One region of the Clostridium aquiflavi genome, then DNA from elsewhere that is predicted to be linked to it. Evidence: riboswitches for the same ligand, from Rfam matches in the RefSeq annotation. Region 1 holds a riboswitch; the other holds the start of a gene.
What was found. A riboswitch is a leader RNA that binds a small molecule or an ion and turns the genes downstream of it on or off. The one in region 1 is predicted to bind thiamine pyrophosphate.
Positions count from the first base shown of each region.

Region 2: another riboswitch for thiamine pyrophosphate. It lies ahead of thiT (energy-coupled thiamine transporter ThiT); the one in region 1 lies ahead of thiD (bifunctional hydroxymethylpyrimidine kinase/phosphomethylpyrimidine kinase).

Region 1 is NZ_JAVJAN010000017.1:51,927-56,126, forward strand. Features, by position in the region: gene thiE (thiamine phosphate synthase) at 1-176, opposite strand, end outside; gene thiM (hydroxyethylthiazole kinase) at 259-1,089, opposite strand; gene thiD (bifunctional hydroxymethylpyrimidine kinase/phosphomethylpyrimidine kinase) at 1,128-1,913, opposite strand; TPP riboswitch at 1,990-2,101, opposite strand; gene sdaAA (L-serine ammonia-lyase, iron-sulfur-dependent, subunit alpha) at 2,181-3,059, opposite strand; gene sdaAB (L-serine ammonia-lyase, iron-sulfur-dependent subunit beta) at 3,062-3,742, opposite strand; gene RGC78_RS07775 (nucleoside kinase) at 3,997-4,200, opposite strand, start outside.
Region 2 is NZ_JAVJAN010000006.1:94,297-98,496, forward strand. Features, by position in the region: gene RGC78_RS03315 (Mrp/NBP35 family ATP-binding protein) at 1-309, shown strand, start outside; gene RGC78_RS03320 (ferredoxin) at 376-564, shown strand; gene thiT (energy-coupled thiamine transporter ThiT) at 746-1,426, opposite strand; TPP riboswitch at 1,549-1,651, opposite strand; gene RGC78_RS03330 (hypothetical protein) at 1,676-1,882, opposite strand; gene RGC78_RS03335 (PadR family transcriptional regulator) at 2,082-2,534, opposite strand; gene RGC78_RS03340 (DegV family protein) at 2,536-3,384, opposite strand; gene RGC78_RS03345 (anaerobic ribonucleoside triphosphate reductase) at 3,683-4,200, shown strand, end outside.

The DNA of each region.
Region 1 (4,200 bases):
TTTTTTATTTTTAATGCTGTTTCATAAAAATCATGCGATGAACATTCTTTTTCTCTTAGTTGAACTAATGTAGCTCCTCCAAGTATTGATTGTTCTACAGCCTCCTCTAAAGTTTCAGTGCTCATTAAATCCCTATCTGTAACAAGATAAATACTATAATCTATTTTATTATTCATAAACTCTCCTCATTTCAATAACATATTTTTAAATTCCACAATTGAATTTATTCCTATACTATCAATTTTCAATTCTCACTTCTCAATTAATCTTTACCCTCGCCTTTTCCTTTATAATATTTTCATTCATCATACTAATAGCATCAATAAGTGAAATGTGGAAAGTTCCCATTCCAATTCCCTTAGATTTTTCATACGCGATTTCACCACTTATACCCATTGTTAAAATTGCACATATGGCTGCTATAAAATAATCATCACTAGCTCCAGCAAAGACCCCGCATAATGCACTACTCATGCATCCTGTCCCAGTAATATTTGCAAGCATTTTATGGCCATTAGATAAAACTACATTTCTTTTTCCATCTGAAATAATATCATCTACTCCTGTAATTGCTACTGTACAATTTAATTTTTTTGCTAACTCTTGTGCTACTATTACTTTTTTATCATTACTCATGTTCATATCACTTTCCGAAGCATCAACACCTTTTGTTTCAGAACTTAATCCGCATATAAATTTGATTTCAGAAATATTTCCCCTAATTATATCTATCTTTACTTCACTTAATATCTTTTCTGCACTTTCATTTCTAAAATTAGCAACACCTGCTCCAACAGGATCAAAAATAACTGGTACATTATTTTTATTAGCACTCTTTCCTGCAAGAATCATAGCTTCAACCATATCATCACTTATAACTCCCATATTCAAAACTACTGCTGATGAAATACTTGCAATTTCTTCAACTTCTTTAACATAATCAGCCATAGTTGGAGAACCACCAACTGCTAAAATCACATTTGCACAATCTGTAGCTGTTATATAATTAGTTATACTATGTACTAATGGTTTTTTTTCCCTAACCTCTGCTAATAAGCTTCCAACCTTATCTAATATTTCATTAATCATTAATTTTACATCTCCTTTTTAATAATAGTGTATTTATTTTAATAAAATTTATAAAAATGATGTGTTGGACCTACACCATTTCCTATTGAAAAACCATTTTCTATTGCACCTGTTATATATTCTTTTGCATTTATAACTGATTCTTTAATATCTAATCCCTTTGCTAAGTTTGCTGCAATTGCTGATGATAAAGTACATCCTGTCCCATGAGTGTGAACTGTATTTATTCTTTTTTGTGGAAGGAAAACAAACTCATCTCCATAAAGCAATAAATCAGTTGCATCATCTTCTAAATGTCCACCTTTAACCAACACATACTTTGGTCCTAATTCTTGTAATTTCTTAGCTGCTTCTTTCATTTCATCTAAATTGCTTATTTTCATTCCTAATATCTCTTCTGCTTCTGGAAGGTTTGGAGTTATTAAAGTTGCTAATGGAAATAATTCTTCAATTAATACCTCTTTAGCATCTGGAGATAATAAATTAAATCCACTTTTCGAAATCATAACTGGATCTAAGACTACCTTAGGTAAATTTTCAATTTTTCTCAAACCTCTTGATATAGCTTTTATAGATTCAATTTTTGAAACCATACCTATCTTTATTGCATCCACAATAATGTCATCAAAAATAACATTTATTTGTGATTCAATAATTTCTGGATTTATATCTTGTATTCCAAAAACCCCCATTGTATTTTGTGCTGTTATTGCTGTAATAACGCTCATTCCATATACCCCATTGGCTGAAAAAGATTTTAAATCAGCTTGAATACCTGCGCCTCCACAACTATCTGATCCTGCTATAGTTAATGCCTTAAACATTTTTCTTCATCCTCTCTTCATTACCTATATTTAACCAAAAAAAATGTAGCCCAAGGGCTACATAATATAAACTATTTTGTCTTATATTTATCCTTCCCTCCGTTGGTACTAGCCAAATCAGGTTATAAGGGTCTAGGAAATCACTTTTTCCAATCTCAGCTGATATATCAGCACCCCTAGTTATTAATTCAATATTTTGTTTTCTATAATATTTAGATTATACCATTAATGTAAAAAAATCAAGAAAATCTATTATAATAAATTAATCTATTCCTCACCAAAAACTTGTTTTTTAAGTCTTAATGCAGTAGGTGTTGTTGCTATTCCGCCCATTGCAGTTTCTCTTAATGCTGGTGGTAAGCTTTTTCCTACCTTGTACATAGCAGTTACAGCTTCATCAAATGGTATTTTAGCTTCAATACCTGCCATAACCATATCTGCAGTGCAAAGTGCTGTTATTGCTCCTTGTGCATTTCTTTTTGCACATGGTATTTCAACTAAACCTGCAACGGGATCACATACTAATCCTAATATATTTTGAAGTATTATAGAACCAGCATCCAAGCTCATCTTTGGAGTTCCACCCATCATTTCTACAACAGCTGCTGCTCCCATGGCTGATGCTGAACCACACTCAGCTTGGCAACCTCCTTCTGCTCCAGATAATGTTGCATTAAGACCTATAATAAGCCCAACTGCTGCTGCCGCTAATAATCCTTTTATAAGTTCATCTTCATTTAATTCAAGAATTTCCCCTGCTGCTAAAATAACAGCTGGAAGTATCCCACATGATCCAGCTGTAGGACATGCTACTATTTTACCCATAGATGCATTTACTTCTGATGAAGCAAGTGCCATTGCCATAGCTATTGTAGTTGCTCTACCAGTCAATGTTTTCTTAGATTTTGAATACTCATATAACTTATGTCCATCTCCACCAATAAGACCACTAACAGAATATACTTCTTTTTCTGTTCCTTCCTTTGCTGCAGCTATCATAACATTTAAATTTTTTCTCATTTTTTCTATTACTTCTTCTCTTGTCAACCCTTTTTCTTCAACTTCACATCTTATAGCATATTCACTTAAAGATATATTATTTTCCTTACAAATTTTTAATAGCTCTTCCCCTGTTCTTGCAAGCATTTTTACTCACCTTCCTTTGCTGGACTTATTGAAATAATCCTATTTACTAACTCTAACTTTTCTATTTCGTTTATAGCTTTTTCACTAACTTTGTTATCCATTTCAAAAATCATTGTAGCATCTTTACCTTTATGGTTTCTAAAAACTTTCATAAAAGCTACATTTATATTTTCCTTTGATAAAATACTAGTTACACTATGTATAACTCCTGGTAAATCTCTTTGAGAAACTATTAACGTTTCATAATTTCCAGTAAACTCAACTGGATTACCATTAACTTCAGAAATTTGAATATTTCCACCACCAATAGATGATCCAACAACTTCACAATATGTATCCTTTACTGTATTCATTAAAAATTTAACTGTATTAGGATGTACATCACCTAAATCAGCTTCTTTAAATGAAAAATTCATTCCTCTTTCTCTTGCTATTTCCATAGAATCTCTAAGTCTTTCATCACTTGGTTCCATGCCTAAAATACCTGCAACTAAAGCCCTATCTGTTCCATGCCCTTTATATGTTTTACCAAAAGAACCATGTAATAAGAATGTTACTTCCTTTATTTCATTACCAGCTATTATTCTTGCAATTTTTCCAAGTCTTGCAGCTCCTGCTGTATGAGAACTAGATGGACCTATCATTATTGGTCCTAAAATATCAAAAACACCTAAACTTTTCATAAACATTACTTAGTAAAATATAATAACATTTTACTAAATACCCCCTCTCATTAACATTTTATTTAAAAATTTATTTATAAAAATTAAAATTCAATTTATTATCCATATATAGAATGCATAATTTAATTAATATAGTCAAGGGGTAAGAAAAAAGATATGTTTTTAAATTTAAAACATATCTTATTAAGGTAAGGCACATTCAAATAAATAACTAGTTAGTATGATTGTTATTTATTTTCATATGCCTAATATATTTAATACTCATAGAAACAACTTCCGCCTATAAATTCCCTAAGTATTGAATTCATAGGTACATAACTAGAATCTACTTCTTTAAAGAAATTTAATATAGATTTTAATCTTGCTGCTTCTGTATATACTGGACTATCTTCCTTAACCTTATTTAATTCTTTTAATGCATAAGGTTTTAATAATCCTAATTCATACACTAATGTTGA
Region 2 (4,200 bases), on a different contig from region 1:
ATAGTATCAACTCCACAAGACATGGTATCAATGATTGTTAAAAAGCTAGTTATAATGGCTCAAAAGATAGGAATAAAAATTAGAGGCGTAGTTGAAAATATGGCATATATTACTTGCCCAGACTGCGATAAGAAGATAAGAGTATTTAGTACAAAATCTTCTGATGAACATGCAGAATATTTAGGATTACCTTTAATAGGTGAATTACCTATAAATGTAGAGTTAACAGAGGCTCTAGAAAAAGGTAAAGCAGAAGCTTACGTTATAGATAATGATTTATATTCATTAATATTTGAAGCTTTATATTAATATACATAACTCATCTTTCTTATGGAAATACTATAAATGTAATTTTATAATGAAAGGGTGAGTTTTTTGAAAGCAAAAGTAGATAAAGATACTTGTATAGGATGTGGCTTATGCCCATCAATATGTCCAGAATGTTTTGATATGCAAGACGATGGAAAAGCTGGTTCTATAGTTGAAGAGGTACCAAGTGCATACCAAGATTCTGCAAAAGAAGCAGAAACAAGTTGTCCGGTTAATGCAATCTCAGTAGAATAAAAAAATGTGGTGTTAAAAATTAAATTTTTAACACCACATTTTTTTATATCTATTAATCACATTTAGTATTATATATTACAGAATTTAATTTACTCAGTCCACTTTGCTTATGCATATATCAACACTCTGCTAAAACATAGCCTATTATAAAAATGAAAAATATATTGTTATAATATTTAATCTATGTTGTTACTCTATTATTATCTGATACGACTGAAATTATTCTTGCCATAGGAAGAGCAGCAACTATAACTAAACAAATGACTCCTTCTATTCCGATTATAGGAGCATTTACTGATAGAGAATATAATGCTGGAGACATTCCTTCAGGTGCAAAAGATCCAAAGAAAGCAACTCCAGATATAAAGTGGCATATAAACCTGCCTAACACTGCGAGTGTTACGCCTAAATACTTTTTATTTGGAAAAAATCCAGCGATACCTAAACATAGGAATGGTAATGGATAATCAAATAATACTTGAACAGGATGTAGAATATAAGGATCCATAACTAAAGTGATCATTCCATAAAGGAATCCAGTTAGGAATCCAACTTGTGGTCCATACATAAATGCAATTAGCAAAATAGGAACCATACTACCAAAGGTTATACTTCCGCCTTGTGGAAAATGATAAATTCTAAGAATTTTTAGAATTGTTGCCAATGCTAAGGCTATACCGATTCTAGCAATTAATTGAGGTGTAAATTTAATTTTTTTTGCTTTTACTAATACAACTAGTATAGCAATACACCCTAATAAAGTAATAAGTGATAATGGATTAGAAATAATAGTTTGTACATTTTCGGGCAAATGACTGTACAATTTCGAAATTTGTTTCGCCCAATCGTTAAAAATATTCATAAAAAAAACCTCCTTAATTGTGCTTAGGAGATTGTTAACCAATAAATATAAATTTTTATTATTCAAATAGAACAATAAAATATACTAAAAGACTTTTAGTGTTTATTAGTATAATAAATATATATTAAGCGGTTATACTTTCCTACGCCAGAATTAACTGGATCAGGTTCCGAGGGTTTATGAAATAAATCAAATCTCAGCACAAAGGCTCCCCTAGCACTATAATATATATTTATTTTACCCATATAACTATAGGTAGTCAACTACGTTATATGGGTTATATTTATTGTCTTTATTATAATGAGTGATATAACTTGATGAAACATCATTTAAATGGATTTTAGAACCATTTAATGAATTATTAGGAATATTATTACATGGCACTGTAGAATTAATATTATTTTTATCTATTACAATATCTTCTTTATAAGTTGAATCAATAATAAAGCCTTTCATAAATTAACACCATCCTTTAATAGTATTTTTAGTATTATTTAAATAAATATACATTAATAGAATTAAGGAATTTTGTGATGTTAAATTTAATTACTCTTTCCAGCTGTTCTTATATAGATATAAACACTCTGTAAAAGTATAGTTTAACTAAAAAGTGCCTTGCTTTAAAATATAAACTATTTTAAAACAAGGCACAAAATTAGTAAAGGTCATTATAAATTATTTTAAATACTTCTAAGGATTCTTCGATTTTAGGTTTTAGAAGTTTTTTCTTATGTTCATATTCTATTTTTCCTTTTGGAGTTAAATGATATATTTTTTGAAATTTTTTATTGGGATCATCCCATATTCCAACAATAAGAGCTTCTTTTTCTAACTTTTTTAGTAGGGGGTATATTCCACCAGTACTAGGAATCCATTTGTTATTAGTTCTTATACCTATTTGATTTGAAATTTCATTTCCGTTTGTGGGATTTAATGATAATATATATAAAACATATATAGGCAAAAGACCTTTGGTAAATACTTGCCCTACAGCTTCCTTTTCTTTCTTAACTTTTTTTAATTCAGAAATTTTACTCTTATATTCTTGGTATAATCTTTTTTCTTCATTTTTTATATCATCTATATGAGAAAAATTAAAGTCAGACATATTAATCTACCTTTTCAACAATGAATCCAAAAAGACCAGGTCCAGTATGAACTCCAAGTGCAGGTCCTATACTATACCCTAAATTACATTCTATTACATTATTTAAACTCTTAATATTTTCACATAATGCTTTTGCATCATCCAGTGCATTACCATCCATAACCCAGAATTTACATTTATTATTCTCGGTATAAGATTTAGCGACTTTTAATAATTTTGATGCAGATTGCTTTTTACCACGAGCTTTACAGTAAGTATGGAAGCAACCATTGTTATCTATTGTTATAACAGGCTTTAAGTTAAGAACGTCCCCGATAGTTCCAGCAACTCTACCTATTCTTCCACCTTTTTTTAGATATTCTAAAGTATCTATAGTAAAATATATATCTATATTAGATCTTAGTTTAGGAATTATCTTTACTATCTCATCAAATGATTTTCCTTCTTCAATAAGTTTTGCGGCTTCTAATACTATTACACCTTCTGCCATACTTAAACTTTTTGAATCATATACAAAGGTTTCTATACCTTCAAAGCTTTCACATGCTAATCTCATTGAATTATATGTTCCTGAAAATTCACTTGATAATGTTACTATAATTGCATGTGTATATCCTTCAGCAATTAATTGATTAAGAGTGTTGTTAAGTCTTTCGATACTTGGTAATGATGTTTTTGGAATTTCTCTAGGAAGTAATTCATAAAGAACATCAGAAGTTATTTCCAATTTATCATCATATTCTTTATCAGAAAAGATAATTTTAAAAGGTAATAATTTTATATTATATTTATTTAGGTCCTCAGTACATATATCGGATGCACTGTCAGTTAGTAATGCAATTTTATCCACTAAAAATTCCTCCTAGTAATATATTCTATTTATTAATTATATCACTATTGATAACTATATCAATAGTGATATAGTTATCAATAGTGATAAGTTCTTGTATAATGTTAATTATAAGAAGTCAAATTGAAAACAACCTTAAAATTTAACCAAATATAGAGATAAAAAGATATATTCACTAATAATTAAAAAATATCACCAATAAAACTAAACATTAACGGTATTGCTAACGCATATTTAATCAAGTATAATAGTACAGTATTATTAAAGTACTATATATTGTGTTGTGGAGGTAAGCAAAATGCTATATGTTGTAAAAAGAGATGGAAGAACGGTTGAGTTTAACGGAGAGAAGATTTCTCAAGCGATTAAAGGTGCTGCGCTAGAAATTGGGGTTACTTTAAGAGAAAGCCAAGTTTTGGAAACTGTACAAAAGGTGATTACTTATATAGAAGATACGAAAAAAGAAAAAATTACAGTAGAAGCAATTCAAAATTTGGTTGAGAAAGCTTTAGGTGAAGAGGATAAAAATATAGCTTTTGCATATTCATCATATAGAAGAGAAAGAACAAGAGTAAGAGACATAAAGTCAGATTTAATGAAAGCAATAGAAAAAATAGGTGTTGAAACTGATAGAGATAATGCGAATGTAGGAAACAATTTTAGTTCTAAGTTATTAAGAATAGCTTCTGAATCTAATAAATGGCATAATTTATCTACTATGCCCAAACATTTATCAAAAGCTCACGAAACAGGTGATCTTTATTATCATGATTTAGATAGTTATAATTTAACTACTAATTGTCTTCATATACCTAC